DNA from 3 places in the Virgibacillus ainsalahensis genome. Region 2 is predicted to be linked to each of the others. Evidence: riboswitches for the same ligand, from Rfam matches in the RefSeq annotation. Region 2 holds a riboswitch; each other region holds the start of a gene.
What was found. Region 2 has a riboswitch for S-adenosylmethionine ahead of ACZ427_RS05460 (methionine ABC transporter ATP-binding protein). Riboswitches for the same ligand answer to the same signal wherever they lie in the genome.
Positions count from the first base shown of each region.

Region 1: it holds a riboswitch for S-adenosylmethionine, as region 2 does, so the genes downstream of both, ACZ427_RS19045 (O-acetylhomoserine aminocarboxypropyltransferase/cysteine synthase family protein) here and ACZ427_RS05460 (methionine ABC transporter ATP-binding protein) in region 2, are expected to answer to the same signal.
Region 3: it holds a riboswitch for S-adenosylmethionine, as region 2 does, so the genes downstream of both, ACZ427_RS14255 (carboxymuconolactone decarboxylase family protein) here and ACZ427_RS05460 (methionine ABC transporter ATP-binding protein) in region 2, are expected to answer to the same signal.

Region 1 is NZ_AP043943.1:3,846,150-3,852,118, reverse strand. Features, by position in the region: gene ACZ427_RS19060 (DnaJ family domain-containing protein) at 491-850, shown strand; gene megL (methionine gamma-lyase) at 939-2,123, opposite strand; gene rarD (EamA family transporter RarD) at 2,552-3,478, shown strand; SAM riboswitch class I at 3,571-3,686, shown strand; gene ACZ427_RS19045 (O-acetylhomoserine aminocarboxypropyltransferase/cysteine synthase family protein) at 3,796-5,499, shown strand; gene ACZ427_RS19040 (SGNH/GDSL hydrolase family protein) at 5,853-5,969, shown strand, end outside.
Region 2 is NZ_AP043943.1:1,164,272-1,170,240, reverse strand. Features, by position in the region: gene ACZ427_RS05470 (MetQ/NlpA family ABC transporter substrate-binding protein) at 1-527, opposite strand, end outside; gene ACZ427_RS05465 (methionine ABC transporter permease) at 604-1,272, opposite strand; gene ACZ427_RS05460 (methionine ABC transporter ATP-binding protein) at 1,262-2,293, opposite strand; SAM riboswitch class I at 2,486-2,598, opposite strand; gene ACZ427_RS05455 (thioredoxin family protein) at 2,671-2,985, opposite strand; gene ACZ427_RS05450 (toprim domain-containing protein) at 3,055-3,429, opposite strand; gene gcvH (glycine cleavage system protein GcvH) at 3,549-3,932, opposite strand; gene ACZ427_RS05440 (arsenate reductase family protein) at 3,990-4,355, opposite strand; gene ACZ427_RS05435 (acyl-CoA dehydrogenase family protein) at 4,473-5,969, opposite strand, start outside.
Region 3 is NZ_AP043943.1:2,914,333-2,920,301, forward strand. Features, by position in the region: gene ACZ427_RS14245 (sodium:solute symporter family protein) at 1-524, opposite strand, end outside; gene ACZ427_RS14250 (LLM class flavin-dependent oxidoreductase) at 585-1,958, opposite strand; gene ACZ427_RS14255 (carboxymuconolactone decarboxylase family protein) at 2,006-2,674, opposite strand; SAM riboswitch class I at 2,912-3,022, opposite strand; gene ACZ427_RS14260 (DUF4317 domain-containing protein) at 3,267-4,469, opposite strand; gene ACZ427_RS14265 (DegV family protein) at 4,676-5,527, shown strand; partial or broken gene ACZ427_RS14270 (MBL fold metallo-hydrolase) at 5,685-5,969, shown strand, end outside.

The DNA.
Region 1 (5,969 bases), 1.2 Mb from region 2:
AAGATTGCTATCGCACTGCGGGGTCTCACCGATGCCTCTTCTCCCGCTGGAGTCTTCGTGTATTTCCTTCGCTGGTTAGATGATTTGCAACTTCATCAAAAGACTTATATTGCCTGATTATATAACATACATAGTCATGCACTTTTAAGATGGTTGATTGGAGCGGAGCACCGTTGACTCCAGCGGGAACAGCACGAGCTGAAGACCCCGCAGCGGTGAATTAAAGAACATAGGCTAAGAACGCCCCCTCCTGGGACTGCGGTTACTCGTCCCACCGTAAAGATTTGGGGCAACGCCTATGTGACCAACATCGTGTTGGCCCGAGGCTGAAGCCGTGCCCGCTAAAAAGCAACGGTCCGCAGCGGAAATCAACAGAGCAGTTACTTCGTCTTTTATATCTTTTGTGTCAAAAGCTACTCACTCTTTTCGATGGGAAGCGTAATCACAGCCCAAAATTTTAGAAAACAGTCAATAAGAAAGGAAGTTCTTCATGTATATATTTGTAGAAGAAAAAATAAAAGAATCTATTAAGAATGGTGACTTCAATAATCTGCCCGGCAAAGGGGAACGGCTTGATTTGAAAGAAGATTTCCCCGGACTGTCTAAAGAATTGAATATGTCTTACAGAATCCTCAAAAATGCAGGGTATATTTCTGAAGAAACAGATCGCAATAAAGAGAACATTACATTTGATGATTTATTAACAAGTGTAACCGGTGAGAAGAATGAAGCTAAACTTAAAAAGAAAACACAGGAATATGAAGTGTTTATCAAGAAAAGAAAATTGCACAAAAACTCCAAGTTTGCAACATATGCCAAGAAAATATATAGTAAATTGCTTAATAAATGAAGGTGAATTGCATGAATGCAGCCCAACTCTCAAAAGAAAACACGTCTAACCCAAAAGCCCTGGACTGACGTGTAAGTGTAATTCCATCTTATAAGTGATCTAATGCCTGCTCCAAATCTTCCCAGATATCCTCCCATGATTCCAATCCGACAGACAAGCGAATCAGCTGATCCGTAATCCCCATCGATTTTCGTGATCCTTCAGGTACAACGGCGTGTGTCATTGTTGCCGGGTGCTGAATCAATGTCTCTGCATCTCCAAGACTCACGGCAAGCTTTAAGAAGGAAAGCTTGTTTAGCATTTTTTGCGCATCCGCTTTTGTACCTTTGATTTCAAAAGAAATGAGACCGCCCCCCCGCTTCATCTGCTTTTCTTTTATATGGTAATCCGCATGGGTTTCATCACCTGGATAGTACACATTATCCACGTTTGGATGATTTCGGAGTTTTTCAAAGACCTTTTCTGCATTATCACAATGGCGGTCAAGACGAATCGGTAATGTTTTCAGACCTCTGAGCAGAAGCCAAGCATCAAATGGCGACATAATTCCACCCATGTCTTTTTGTGTTGTCATCGCCACTGAATCCAGGAAATCCCTTTTCCCAACGACAAGCCCTGCAACAACATCCCCGTGGCCGCCAATATATTTGGTTGCACTATGAATAATGATATCACAGCCAAGCTCGAGCGGCCGCTGCAAATAAGGAGAGGAAAATGTGTTATCAACGACTACCGGTATATCATACTCCTTTGCGACTTCTGCTACCATCTCAAGATCAATCAGCTTCATTGTCGGGTTAATTGGTGTTTCCACATAAATACAAACCGTTTCCGGCTTGATGTGTGACCGGACTTCCTCCTTTGAAGCCATTTCTGAGAAATCATGATCAATATTGTATTTTTCCTTCATCATCGTCAGTAACCCGAATGTGCAGCCATATAATCCGGACGAGCATACGATATGATCATTTGCCTTTGTCAGGGCAACAAGCACAGCAGACACCGCAGCCATCCCGGAAGCAAATGCAAGACCACGCTCTCCTTTTTCAAGTGCCGCAATCCGCTCTTCTAGTATTGTTACTGTCGGGTTTCCGATTCGGGAGTAGACATATCCTTCCTCTTCACCGGCAAAGCGTCTTTCCCCTTGTTCTGCTGTATCAAATGTATAGGTTGATGTTTGGAATAATGGTTCAGCCAGGCTTCCGAGCATATCTTTTGAATCATATCCTTCGTGTATAACTGTCGTTTCAAAGTTTTTTTGTTTTTTTGACATGAAATAAACCTCCGTCAATTGTTTTTAAAACATTCTAACTACTATATTAACCTATAATACTATCGTTTGAAAGCGTTCATTCCTCACAGCTCATTTTTCCATGCTCTTATCGCATAATATGCTCCTTTTCAAACTTCGCAATTGATATAAAATACGATGTTGCGACGTACAATATCACTGGGTTGATTTCCGTTAGAGTTAAAAACATCAACCTTCAGTTCAAATTATGTCGCATTTTATCGTTTTTGTATCAAAAAAAATAATCTATTAGAAAACAGCCTTTTAAAGCGTGCTATTACAGGCAGCGGTTGGGATAGATCTACGGACCTTAGGCTAGCCCGCGGAGCCTTTTCGGATTGAGCAGGTAGATTGCTTAATCCGGTAATACCTTCTAAAATTGGTTTACTTCATTAATGGGGGAAAGAAGAATGAAAAACAACCAGGAAAAAATCGGAATTACATATGCGGCAGGGGCATATCTCTTATGGGGGTTTCTTCCAATCTATTGGAAAATGGTCGACAATGTTTCTGCCGGAGAAATACTGGCACAGCGAATTATATGGTCGTTTGCTTTTATGCTGGCAATTGTTTTAATTTCAGGGAAATTTCCCGCCTTCATCATGGAATGTAAACGAATCTGGAAGAAAAAGAAACAATTGCTTGGCATTAGCCTCGCCTCTATTTTTATCAGCCTGAACTGGCTGACATTCATCTGGGCGGTCAACAGTGATTATGTCGTCCAGGCAAGTTTGGGCTATTATATCAACCCACTTGTCAGCATTCTGTTGGGAATTATCGTATTAAAAGAGAAGTATACAGGAAGGCAGTTTCTCTCATTTATTCTAGCAGCTGTCGGTGTACTTTATTTAACCGTGAGTTTCGGTGTATTCCCATGGGTGTCTTTCGTTCTGGCATTTTCCTTCGCTTTTTATGGTTTATTGAAAAAGATGGTCGATCTCAGTGCTATGTTCGGTTTAACCATTGAAACATTGATTGTTACACCAATCGCCCTGATTTACGTCTTTACACTATCCGAAAATGCATTCTCTATGGCGACTCCTCTTTCCGCAACAAATCTCCTTTTAATGGGTGGAGGAGTGGTTACTGCAGTTCCATTATTGCTGTTTGCAAGTGGGGCTAAACAAATCCCGCTCGCTATGATCGGTTTTCTGCAGTACATTGCCCCAACAATTATGTTGTTTCTAGGTGTATTTCTATATAATGAACCATTCACGCAAGCACATCTAATCGCGTTTTTATTTATCTGGGCCGCATTAATTATTTATATGGCATCTTCATATAAACGGCCTGTTTCAAAACAAAAAAACGCCGGAGCAGGAAAAAGAAATACATAAAACAACTGTTCGAAAAATATTTATTTTGGCAAAATAGTTGACAGGCTGTCAGGCTTCAGCCTATAATGTTGAGTAATTCAGAAAAATTAAATCTCTTATCCTGAGTGGCAGAGGGAATAGGCCCTGCGAAGCCCGGCAACCTTAATGCAAGATGAAATTGCTTTAAAGGTGCCCCATCCTACAGGTCACATGATCTGGAAGATAAGAGGAGGACCGGTTCGAATATACGCCCTCTTCTTAGGAAGAGGGCTTTTTCATTCCTTTTCCAACGTTCCAGTACGATACCAAACCATCCAAAATCCAAGGAGGAATCATTCATGACTAACTTTCATTTTCACAACCCGGAAACAGTACTACTTCACGGAGGTCAGGAACCAGACCCTACTACAGGTTCACGGGCAGTACCAATCTATCAAACAACTTCATACGTTTTTCGTGATACAGAGCATGCACAAAATCTGTTCGGTCTGGCAGAACCGGGAAATATTTACTCCCGTATCATGAACCCAACCGTTGATGCTTTTGAACAGCGAATCGCTCAGCTTGAGGACGGTGTAGGCGCAGTAGCAACCTCATCCGGGATGGCTGCGATTACCCTTTCCATATTAAACCTGGCTTCTGCAGGAGATGAAATCATCGCCGACAGTAATTTATATGGTGGTACATACAATCTTTTCGTAAATACATTGCCGCGCTACGGAATCGATGTGAAATTGGTAGATGGTACGGATCATGAAGCAATACAGGCTGCCATTACGAATAAAACAAAAGCTATATTTGGCGAAATTATCACAAACCCAAGTCTTAATGTCTTCGATGTAGAGAAAGTAGCCGAAATTGCACACGACAATAACATTCCATTAATCATTGATAATACGTTTGCCACACCATATATGACAAAACCACTTGCATGGGGTGCTGATATTGTTGTCCATTCTGCAACAAAATGGATTGGTGGTCACGGCACGACAATTGGTGGTGTGATGGTCGACGGCGGCCGTTTCAATTGGAATAACGAAAAATTCCCTGGATTTACCGAACCGGATGACAGCTACAATGGGCTTCGTTATGCTGACCTGGGAGCTGCGGCTTTTGCCACAAAGTTCCGTGTACAGCTGTTGCGTGATATTGGTGCGGCATTAAGTCCTCACAATGCATTTTTATTATTGCAGGGACTAGAAACACTGCACTTGAGAATGGAACGCCACAACAAAAATGCTCAGGAAGTCGCTGCATACCTGCAAAAGCATCCAGCAGTTGAATGGATTAATTTCCCTGGTCTTGAGGAACATCCGTCCCACAACCTTGCAAAAAAATATCTAGCAGGCGGGTATGGATCTATAATCACTTTTGGAATTAAAGGCGGACGTGATGCAGGCAGAAAATTAATCGATGGTGTTAAACTCTGGTCCCATGTTGCCAATGTTGGGGATGCCAAGTCATTAATTATTCACCCTGCATCAACAACACATCAGCAATTAGGTGTCGAGGACCTTAAACAAAGTGGAGTAACGGAAGAATTGGTTCGGTTGTCCGTTGGAATCGAATCACCACAGGATGTTCTTGCTGATTTGGATCAGGCAATCACAGCTGCTACAGGTGAGCCGGGGTTGTATGAACCAACAGAAGAAGATGTAGTTAAATGGTTGCTATCTTCCCCATTTGACCGCAGTAATGGTGGTATACGCAAGAAGGTGATTGCAACAGTTTCAGCCGATCAAGCCAGTGAGAAATTGGAAAAAATTGGATTTGAAGTAATTGCCATTGATGAAGTATCGAATGCTCCGGATGAAGCAGATGCCATTTGGGTAAAAGATCAACAAGTTTCTGCATCCATTATCGAAGAAGTTGCCAATAAACAAGGAAAGATCCTATGGGCCGAAAACGCTTCTGATGTCGATCAGAAATCACAGGAAAATGCTGATAAAGCAGGCATATCGATCGTAACAGGCAAAAACCCTTATGATCAGGCGATTCGTTTACGAGCGAATCAAGCTTCCCGCGTAGGTGCCCAAGTTTAACAAAAGCCAATGAATTATCACTTCCTGTCGCTGGATGATCAATCCCGTAGGCACTTGACCATCCAGCGCCTTGGAAGTTATATTTCAACATGAATATAAGTTGTAACAATATCTTAACGTTTAAAATCCTTATATATTGGAAAAAATATATATGTCACATCAATCTATAAATCGCCTTTTTGCAAGGCGATTTTTTAATCTGTAAAATGAAAGTAACATATAGAAAAATTAGCCCCTTATACTTATAATAGGGAACTATATAATATCACAACATGGATGTGATACAGTTGAGGAGAAAGCACTTTTTTATTGCAATTATGGTTTTTATTCTTTTGGGGGGAATCTTTTTTTGGATGAATCGTCCCACAGCCAACTTTGATGATGTGACAATCCCACAGGAAGAAGACGTTGAAGTATCTGAGGAAAAGGAAGAAGAAAATCCAGAACCCGAACAGGAGGAACCTGAAGAT
Region 2 (5,969 bases):
ATATCATCTATTGTTGCAGCTGATTTTTTTACATTTTCATCCAGGGTAATTAAACCTTCTTCTTCAAATAAAGATAAAATACGACCATGATCAGACACAGAATTACTTAGAATAACCTCCGTACCTTCTGGAATTTCATCTACACTTGAAATTTCCTGTGAGTAAACACCCATTGGTTCGATATGAATCCCACCGAGAGATTCCAATTCATACCCTGTGTCACTGATTGTTTGTTCCAGAAACGGGTTATGCTGAAAATAGTTCGCGTCTAATTCCCCGTTTGCCAAGTCATCATTTGGGAAAACATAATCCTGGTATTCTTCAATGTTTAAAGTAATATTTTCTTTTTCAAGCAGAGGTTTTGCTTCTTCCAGTATTTCTGAGTGAGGTGTGCTTGATGCACCGATAGTAATTTCTGTTGTTTCACCATCATTGTCACCTGAACTATTTTCCTCAGCGTCTCCATTTCCACACGCAGCTAATATTAAAATTAATAAAGCTGATAAAAAAACAAAAACTTTTTTCATTTTTTATTCTCTCCTTATAATTTTGTTTCGTACTCTATTTTAGAATTGGCATTTTTTCCAAGTTGCCAAGTTTCTATTATCTTTTATCCAATTTATTTGTAATGTAGTCTCCAACAAATTGAAAAATAAATACAATTAATACAATAGCTATCGTACAGAGGAAGACGACATCAAAATCACGTCGTTGGAAACCAAAGTAGTACGCATAATTTCCTAGTCCACCTGCACCAATAACACCAGCCATTGCTGTATAACCTATAAGCGCGATAGCCGTGACGGTTAAACCGGAAACAAGGGCTGGCATAGATTCTGGCAGCAATACCTTGAAGATAATGGTCCGCGTCTTAGCACCCATTGATTTTGCTGCTTCGACTACACCTTTATCTACTTCCTTCAATGCAATCTCTACAAGCCGGCCATAAAACGGTGCAGAACCAATAATCAGCGCCGGGAGTGCTGCATTGGGCCCACGAATTGTACCAATTAGAAAATCCGTGAATGGAAACAGTAATAAAATCAATATAATGAAAGGGATAGCGCGAAAAATATTTACCAATGCTGCCACGATAAAATTAATGTATTTATTCTGCCAAATTCCATCTTTCATCGTGAGAAATAATAAAAGCCCTAATACAAGTCCAAAAATGCATGTCCCTATTAATGCAAAAATTGTCATATAAAACGTTTCATACGTTGCTACCCAAAAATCCTGCATATCTATATTTGGAAATAAATTAGTTAACACCTGGGATTACCTCCATTTCTACAGAGGTTTTTTCATGTACAAAGGAGACAGCCTTCTCTACTTCTTCCGGCTCACCTTTCACTTGCACAAATAATGTTCCATAGGCACCCGCCTGTGTCTGGGTAATTTTCCCCTGGAGTATATTGATATCAATTGCAAATTTTTTAGCCAATTGACTGATGAGTGCCTGATTAGTTGTCTCCCCGATAAAATGAAGCCGTATGATTTTACCATCTTCATAGGTATTAACTAAATGAGTCACGCTGTCCTCTTCATCATTTCCTCCCATGACCTGTTCCACAAACTTCTTTGTTACAGGTTGTTCTGGATGTGAAAATAAGTCCAATACATCACCTTGTTCTATAATTTTCCCATTTTCCATTACCGCAACCTGTTTACAGATTTTACGTATCACATGCATTTCGTGTGTAATGAGGATGATTGTCAGACCCAACTTTTGATTGATATCGACTAAAAGGTCCAGGATTGCGTTCGTGGTTTCAGGATCAAGTGCAGAAGTTGCTTCGTCACAAAGTAATATCTTTGGGTTATTTGCTAATGCGCGAGCAATACCGACCCTCTGTTTCTGACCGCCGCTCAGTTGAGACGGATAAGCATTCTCTCTTCCTGACAGCCCCACTAAATGAATTAATTCCTGCACACGCGACTGTCTTTCCTTCTTTGAAATTCCAGCGATTTCGAGCGGAAAGGCAATATTATCCTTTACTTTTCTGGACCATAGTAAATTGAAATGCTGAAAAATCATACCAATTTCCTGGCGTGCAAGCCGTAGCTGATTCGTGTTTAATGCTGTTATTTCCTGATTATCAATCTCAATTCGTCCAGTCGATGGTTCCTCCAGTCTGTTAAGTAATCTGACAAAAGTACTCTTTCCGGCGCCACTATAGCCGATGACTCCGAATATCTCTCCTTCTTCTATATCGAGTGTCAGATCATCCACAGCAGTAATATGCTTTTTATCCGACTTGTAAAATTTACTTAAACTTTCTATAGTAATCAAACATAATCCTCCTCGTAAAAACTGCAACATCCAGTATAGCCTTAGTATACTCAACTTTTCGCCAGTTTTAATGGCAATAAAAGTATATTCCGTATTTACATAGTTAGAGCCACATTTTATACCGCCTTAACTGCAAATAAAAAACGCCTTTCTGTAAGAGAACAGAAAAGCGCAGTACATTACCTTTTCGTTCTCTCATCCACCAAAGTAATTACTTTGCAGGAGTTGGCACCTTTCAAACACCATCACGTTTGAAGGTTGCCGCGGTTTCATAGGGCCAGTCCCTCCACCGCTCATGATAAGAGATAATCGCATTCAACTGGAATTTAATATTTTAAATAATAGCACGCTCATTATTTTGTGTCAACACAAACAACCTAGCCTTTCACAAACAACTCCGGTTTATATTCCATTAAGTAATGGTATATATTTGCAATTGAATAAAACGTATATACTTTTTCTTTTATTTCGCTTTGTTCCATTATCAAGAGACATGGTACACTTTCTATTCTGTTTTCCTGCATAAATTCCGGGTACATGGAAGCATTCATTTCATAAAAAACATCTTCCTTATGTACGGATTCTATCTTGTCAAGCATGGTGCGCGCCAACTTACATGTTCCGCAAAATGGCGTGTAGATATATAATAGATATCGATCTTCCTGCAAGACTTCATTTGTTATCTGTTGCAAATTATCACCCTAAATCAAATGGAAAAACCAGGCCTCACTCTGTTGGTTGCAGGCCGGTTTTTCTTATACTTATAAATACTTGTTACCTTTCAATGCAAAAATCGGATTAACGGCAATGTGCTTGCTCAGTAAAGCAGTAGCGAGTATGTTTTCCGGGGTCGTTGCCACTTCCCGATATTCACTGCTAACGAAAATATGCTCAGCATGCGGCAGCTCTCGGGCTAATTGTCTCCGAAGCTTCACACCCGGCTCATCCTCATCAACCATTATAATGACATCCTTATGATCCAGATCATACGTCTCCAGAAGTTCATCAAAACGTTCTACACCAAGTGTACCGTTTGTACAAACAATCGTAACATCATCTGTTATTAGTTTCTCTATCTGTCTTTTGTCTGTTACTCCCTCAACAATGATCACCTTATCCGTTTCATGAGTTATCATCACATAGCACTCCTTATGAAATCAAGCAAGAAGCTTATTTACTTAAGTATATGATAAAACAATAGCTGACTATACACTTTTTAAAAAGTATAAGTCAGCCAGAGATATTTTTAGTTATTTTAGTCTTCTTCCGTAATCTCTTTGTACTGCTCTGCTGATAATAACTGATCCAGTTCAGACTCATCCGCAGGTTCTACAACAACCATCCAAGCTTTTTCATATGGCGATTCATTTACAAATTCAGGGCTGTCTTCCAGCTCCTCATTCACTTCTATGATTTTCCCGCTGACAGGAGCATACAGTTCTGAAACGGTTTTTACCGATTCCACACTTCCAAATGGCTCATCCAATTCAATTTCATCGCCAACTTCCGGAAGTTCAACGAATACGATATCTCCCAGTTCATCTTGTGCAAAATCTGTAATGCCGATGCGCAACCGACCTTCTTCCTTTTTAACCCATTCATGTTCTTTTGAGTATAAATTATCTTCCGGTAAACTCATAACCATCCCTCCATATAATCATTTCATTTCAACTATACAAGTTAAGCTTGAATTTTTCTAGTATTTATTCAGCCAATACTCCTGAAACATTTCTTCCTTAAATCCAACCGTTACCTTTTCGCCGTCTGTTACGATTGGTCTCTTTATCAGCATTCCGTCAGTAGCCAGAATTTCTGCCATTTCCCGTGTATCTGCTTCTTTAATTTTTTCTTTGATATTCATTTCACGATACTTTTTCCCGCTCGTATTGAAAAATTTCTTGGCAGGAAGGCTACTTTTTGCGATAAAGTCCAGGAGTTCTTCTTTAGTTGGTGTATTTTCAACAATATGTATACTGTTATATTCAACATTATTATCATCCAGCCATTTCTTTGCTTTTTTACAAGTTCCACAGTTGGGATACCAATAAAATGCAAGTGACATATCTTTAACCCCCATTTCTATTTGTTTACATTTAATTCTATCATGTTTCCTGCATGTATTGAAGTTTTATACAAATCAAAAGCCTCCTGTTATCCTACGACAGAAGGCTCCTTTCCTTTATACGGTATATTTTTCTTCTTTAATGATCTCAGCAGCTATCTCACGTTTTTTCGAAACCACGTTTGTTGGTGTGTGACGAGTCAGTTTCCTTAGAGATGAGAGCATCGTGCGTAAATTGTCTCCTTCTTCTACTGCAATCAATGTTTCTTTCGCATCTGCTTCCATACGATTAAATGCTTCTTGTACATACACTTGAGTGTAGAGAAGCTTCTGTATATTTTTCTCTTCACCTGATTTGTTAACCGCTTTTTCTGTTCGAAGGATGGCAGATTCCATGTTGTAGACTTCTGCAACCATATCTGCGAGGTTTACAAGAATTTCTTGTTCGTTCTCGAGCTTCTGTCCATATTTTTGTGCAGCAAGACCGGCACCCAGCAGAACGATTTTCTTCGCGTTTTTCAATAAATGCTTCTCCTGTTCCAACGCTTCTGTACCAACTTCTTCCGGCATCATCATTACTAATTCCTCTTGAAGCGTTTGAGCCTTTTGCAATAATGGCAATTCGCCTTTCATTGCTTTTTTCAGCAATGAACCAGGGACTAACAGACGGTTAATTTCATTTGTTCCCTCAAAAATACGGTTAATACGTGAATCACGATACATGCGTTCCACTTCATACTCTTGCATGAATCCATAACCGCCATGCATTTGTACAGCTTCATCCACCGCATGGTCCAGCAATTCAGTAGCCATATATTTACCCATGGAGCATTCAATTTGATATTCAGCAATTGCACGGGCGACTTCACGGCCATCTTTCAACTGCTCCTCATCCAATGCCCCCATTCGCTGTTCAAACAATCCTACAGTTCGATACACCGCACTTTCATTTGCATATATTTCCGAAGCAATTGTTCCAAGTTTTTCCTGTGTCAATGAAAAACTTGAGATTGGTGTATCAAATTGTTTTCGTTCATTCACATATTTTGTTGCAGCTGCCAATGCATTTTTTGATCCGCCAACTCCACCAATTGCCAGCTTATAGCGTCCTACATTCAAAATATTGAATGCAATCACATGACCGCGACCTTTTTCGCCTAATAGATTTTCCACGGGCACTTCCGCATCTTCTAAAACTAAAGTTCGTGTGGATGAACTTTTTATACCCATTTTCTTTTCTTCCGGTCCAGTGGAAACACCAGGGTATTCACGTTCTACAATAAATGCAGAAAAATGTTCACCGTCGATTTTAGCATAGACAATGAATACGTCGGCGAAAGCTGAATTGGTGATCCACTGCTTTTCACCATTTAATATATAGTGCGTTCCGGCTTCATTCAATTTCGCTGTTGTCTTTGCACCCAAAGCATCTGAACCTGAACTTGGTTCTGTCAAGGCATAAGCCGCAATCAATTCACCTGTCGCCAGTTTTGGCAAGTATTTCTGTTTCTGTTCATCATTCCCGAAAAATACAATCGGGAGTGAACCAATACCGACATGCCCACCATGTGTTATCGAAAAACCACCAGCACGAGAAAACTTTTCTGTAATAAG
Region 3 (5,969 bases), 1.8 Mb from region 2:
CCTGCAAACACATAAAGAACAACAATTGCTGTAATGAATATTAATCCGTTTGTATATGACATTCCTAGAAGATACTCAAAAATTCGTGCGCCCGCCACAAACTGGGCAGCTATATAAAAAATATTGAAAAGCAGAATCAGTCCTGTCCCCACTCTTAAAATATCACTATTATAAAAATCACCGAGCCAGTCCGGTAGGGAAAGTGATTTTTGTTCCGTATTCAGCTTTCTTACCTTTTTGGCTACCATCAACACCCCTATCGGTCCGCCCCCAATCATAGCCAAAAACAGCCAAAGATTGGATAACCCCCAGTCATGGGTCCAGCCCGGATAGCCGAGAAAAGTTGCGGCACTTAAATAGGTTGCAGCAAAGGATAGACCGAGCACATATGGCCCCAAGTTTCCCCCACCAGTAGCAAAGTCGCTGACACTCTTCGTTTTTCTGGCACTTACGAAACCAAGAACAAGCATAACAATAAGAAATATTGCAAAACCAATCCATGTATACAGCGTAATTGTACTCATTTCTGACCTCCTTTACGTATACTTTTTCGTTCATTCGTACAGGGGGGCAACTCGCCCCCCTTATTTCGACTGAATGGCAGCAAACTTTCTCGCTGGGTGATTATCAGACAAATGGGCACGCCCTTTCCCAAACATATTTTCCCTTAGCGTCTTTCCTTCATATTCCGTCCGGTAAATGCCACGTCTCTGCAGCTCAGGTACAACTAAATCCACAAACTCTCGAAATGTATCCGGTGAGTAGGTCTGTGCGATATTAAACCCATCAACATCACCTTCCACAGCCCATTCCTCGATTCGATCCGCAATTTGTTCGGGTGTACCGATAAACTTCACGGTGCCATTACCAAGCCCGTGATTTTTGACGGCCTCCCGCAGTGTCCATTTTTTATTAGGATCTTTCGTATACATATCCAGATTTCCCTGAACCGCTTCTGTTTCTATATCTTCAATATACTGATCTGGATCGTATTTGGAAAAATCAATTCCCGTGTGACCGGAAAGAAGAGAAGCTGTTCCTTCATAGCTGACATGGTTGGTCAAATCTCTATATTTCGCATACGCTTCTTCTTCCGTTGCCCCGATGATTGGCAGGATCATTGGAAAAATGAGTACATCCTCCGAGTTTCTGCCCTGTTCCTGTGTTCGCTTCCGGATGTCTGCAACATAGGCTTTTAATGCGTCCAGCGAATGATTTTTGGTAAAGACAGCCTCGGCATGTTTAGCCGCAAAGTCGCGTCCTTTTGGTGAAGCTCCTGCCTGAAATAAAACCGGAGTACGTTGGGGCGAAGGTTCGGCCAAATGCGGACCCGGTACATTAAAGAATTCGCCTTCATGATTAATCAATCGAACCTTATCAGGATGTGCAAATGTATCATTTTCTCGATCATGAACAACCGCATCATCATCCCAGCTGTGTTCCCAGAGTTTATAGACGACCTCGAGGAACTCATCGGCACGGTCATAACGGAGTTCCTTTGGAAGACGACCGGAAAGCCCGAGATTAACTGCTTCGCTTTCGAGATAAGATGTCACCACATTCCATGCAACCCTTCCCTCCGTTAAATGATCAAGTGTTGATAATTGTCTCGCAAGTGCGTATGGTTGCGCATATGTAGCGGAAATCGTTGGCGCAAAGCCAAGATTTTCAGTTACCGCGGCCATTGCGGAAATTGGGATCAGCGGATCATGGGCTGGAAGTTGGACAGCATGTTGAGCAGCTGCTTCATGACTATTCCCATATACACTGTACGTCCCTAGAACATCGGCGATAAACATTGCATCAAATTTCCCGCGTTCTAAAACTTTTGCTGTTTCCGTCCAATAAGACAGTCGGTTATGATTTGTCCCCTGATCTTTTTCATGTTTCCACAATCCCGTGGAGTGTGGGGAAGGTGAATTTTGAATAAATCCATTTAAGTGAATTTGTTTTGTCATTGTTAGAACTCCTTTTCCCTTGTTTTTAAGTGGTCTTTGCTTACGACTTAAGCCTCGTCGTAAGCATTTAATGCATTCACACTATGTGCAATTGCTGATCCTGCTTTTAAAGCTACCGCTACAAAAATAGCTTCAGAAATTTCCTCTAGAGTTGCTCCTGTTTTCTTAGCATTTTTCGTATGCAAGTCAATACAATAAGCGCACCCTGTTGTATGTGCTGACGCCACTGCAATTAACTCTTTTTCCTTTTCTGTCAGTTTACCTGCCTTGATGGCCTTTTGATCAAATCCCGCAAATGCCTTGAATGTATCACCATTGAGTTCACCAAATTCCTTAAGTCTGTTGAAATAGGATGCTTTATAAAGCTCATCATCACCTTGCCCGTCAAATGCATTCAGGGCGTTCACACAGTGTGCGGCTGCCGATCCTGCCTTTAATGCTATTGCCACAAAAATAGCTTCCGCCACTTCCTCTTTATCAGCATCATTTTTCTTTGCATTACCCACATGTAAATCAATACAGTACGGGCAGCCAGTTATGTGTGCCACCGCCACGGCAATTAATTCCTTCGATTTTACGGACAAATTCCCTTTTGCCAATGCCTTGTCATTAAATGCAAAAAAGGATTGAAATACTTCTGGAGCATATTCCTTTAATTCAGTAATCCGGTTAAAATACGATTTTTTGTACAAGCTATCAGTCTTTGTCAATGTAATCTCTCCTCATAAATTTTTAATTTTGGTTTGTAATGTGTAATGTGTGATAAATTAATAGACAGGTCATGAAGGTAATTTATTGCTTTTTTAACCACCTCCCTAAAATTAATTAAACTTACCTTATGAAATTACTTGGTTTTCAAACAATATTATACCCAGTAATTGATTCCTATCTATTCCAATTAGAATGAAAAAAACCTCTCCCGATGAGGAAGAGGTTAAATTTCTTTACACACTTACTCATCTTTCAAGCGGATGCTTGCTGGAATTAGCACCGTTTTACTGTATTTCAAGTAACGGTTGCTGCGGGATCACAGGACCAGTTCCTCCCCCGACTCTTGATAAGGAATTGCTTTATTTAATTTTTAAATTTTTAAGATTTCTTCACATCTTATCGGATACTAGTAAAACTGTCAAGTGAAGTTTTTGTTTTTTCAGCAGTTAAACCAAGAGTTTCTCTAAGAAAACAGTGAAATATATTAGAAGTATAGCGAAAACCCTGACTTTACACTAATTTATCTAACAAAAATGATATAACCACAATATAGTGTTGGCACTACAATCAGTATAACAGTGCGTTATATTTCCCATTCTACTCCGATGTATCATTGTCCTCCGGCGCTTGTTGAATTAAAGCTTCCGGAATCATTTCAAAGCCTTCAATCACCGTGTTTTCTTCCACTTCCATCATCAAGAAACGTTTTCCATTGAAATGAACTTGACGGACATGGCTTAAGTCTTGTGGACTTATGGAGATATTCGCTATTTTCGTCTCTATTTTGATAGATTTTGAAGTATATTTCGGTACAATGTTGTTTGCTTTAAACTCATAACGTTCATCATCAATCACCGTTTTAAAAGCGGACTCAACCTTTTCGGTGTTAACATCTTCTATTCCACTGCTTGTTAAAACCTGTTCCACATCTTTATAGTCTAATTTCGGTATATCTTCCTCTTCATGTTCTTCTGTGACCCGATGAATCTCTTCGTATACATTCGAAAGTGTGGATGTATTGATTTTTTGATCACCAGCTACGTTTTTCACAATTTCCTCAAAAACTAATTTATCCTGTGCAGCAGTCATAATTTCTTCCGCATTTAAAACTTCTTCTATAAAATGATAATTCAGTTCATTCTTCTTCCCTGACGAATAAAGAACATGGTTGACATCCGCAGCATTATCCGTGATAGAAGGAAATAGAAATCCTGATATGGGAGCTTTTAAATTGATAATTGGATCTACAACAATATTATATTTAAATTCCTTTTCGACATAATCAAAAAGTAATTCTTTTTTCGGATCCTGCGTTTTGTTCATACTGCATAAAATAAAGGGATGGGAATAAACCCTGTCCCGTTCACTTTCTTCCGCCTCGTCACTCATGTTCTTCATCGGTTTCATATATTCTCCCCGAATAAAGGTTACAACAATATCCATTTCGTATTGTTTATCCTTCAGCATTTTTTCTACGAGCTGAAGCATATGCCCCTTCCATTCTTCTGTATCATTACTTAAAAGACCTTGATGGAGAATGAGCTGACTGTTGTTTTCCACATCACGCTGAAACTTTAATTCAAATAACTTTTCATCCAATTGACCGGATAATACTTTTTTAAAATTGTCCATAAACAACTCTTTCTGATCAATCTCCAGCATTTCAAATGGCGAACTCTGGTGATGGTAAATATCACTGGATTCTTTCATGATGTACACATTAAAAATTTCATCTATTTTCAATAAATCATTATCCACTTTAAATTGTTTACGGATATTTGCTATATCTTTTTTGTCCAAAGTTGTTCCACTCCTAAATTGGTAATCAGTGCGTTGTATTTCCCTATATACATTCTATCATTTTATCATAGATACCAGTTGCATCATTCCACTCACTAACCCAATTTTTTTAAAACCATGTATCCCTTTCCCTTTTCGTGTATATTTATAGTAGTATATAAAAATGACACAGGAACAGCTTGATTATATGGAAATGGGGGCAAATGATGAGAAAAATTATTTTATCGACAGAGAGTGGCGCAGATATACCGGAAGATTTAGCTTTAGAACATGATGTTCAAGTCGTCCCAATGCACGTCATCATGGATGGTGAGGATTATTTGGATGGTTCCCTTCCCGTACAGGAAATCTATGACTATTATGACCGTACCAAAAATATACCATCTACAACATCTACAAATTCCCATGAATATCATAATTTTTTCACAAAGATAAATGCAGACTTTCCTGATTGCATCATTGTTCATAATGGCTATACGTCAAAGGCCTCTTCCTCCTTTCAAAATGCAGTGATTGCATCAGAAGAATTTGACAACCTTTTTCTCATTGACGCTTTGAATGTTACAGGTGGATTAACCGCTATTGTGATGTATGCTGTTACACTAATAGAGCAGGAACCCACGATGGAACCTAATCAATTAGTAGAAAAAATTAAAGCTATTATTCCTAAATCAAAACTCGCTTTCGTCCCCGGCAGCCTGGAATTTTTAAGAGCTGGTGGACGTGTAAGTAATGTGGCTTATCTCGGTGGGGCTTTGTTAAAATTAAAGCCTCGAATTGAATTAATCGACGGGAAACTTGTTTCTAATAAAAAATATCGCGGAAAAATGAGTAAGGTTTCAGAAAAACTTATGCGAGACTATTTAAATCAATACGACATTGATCGGAACCAACTCTATTTAATCTACTCTATCGGTCTTGATGAAGGGATTAAGCAGCGAATGGATGAAATCGCAATAGAACATGGTTTCATTAATATAAAATGGATGCAGGCAGGTGCTATGATTTCAACTCATTCTGGACCTGGTGGTTTCGGGATTGCAGGATTAGAAGTTTAAGCTATAAAAGCGTAGCAAAAATAGGTCTCAGCCGGTCACATAAACAAAAACTAGATAAGATTATGAATGATAATAAATCATTTTATTCATATGAGGAAATGACTTTATCTTTGCAACTAATGAAGGATATCCAAAAGCATATATCTATTCGTATACAGCTGGATTCAAAAATGTAGAAGTTCTTCAAGAAGATACAGCTTTTGAGGATATTAAATTAATCAAAACAAAAGACGAGCATGGTAGAGGAAAAATACTGGAAGTTGCTGCTCATGTATGGGTGGAGTTGTCTTCAAACACCCAGATGAGAAAACGTATATGTAGCCGGGAATACTGTGTGGTATGAGGGGGGTCAAGAAGAAATTGAAACACACAAACCAATTTTAAATGCTGGAGATAATCAATTCCTAGAAGGCGATTCTCTCATAATGGGAAAAGATGAATT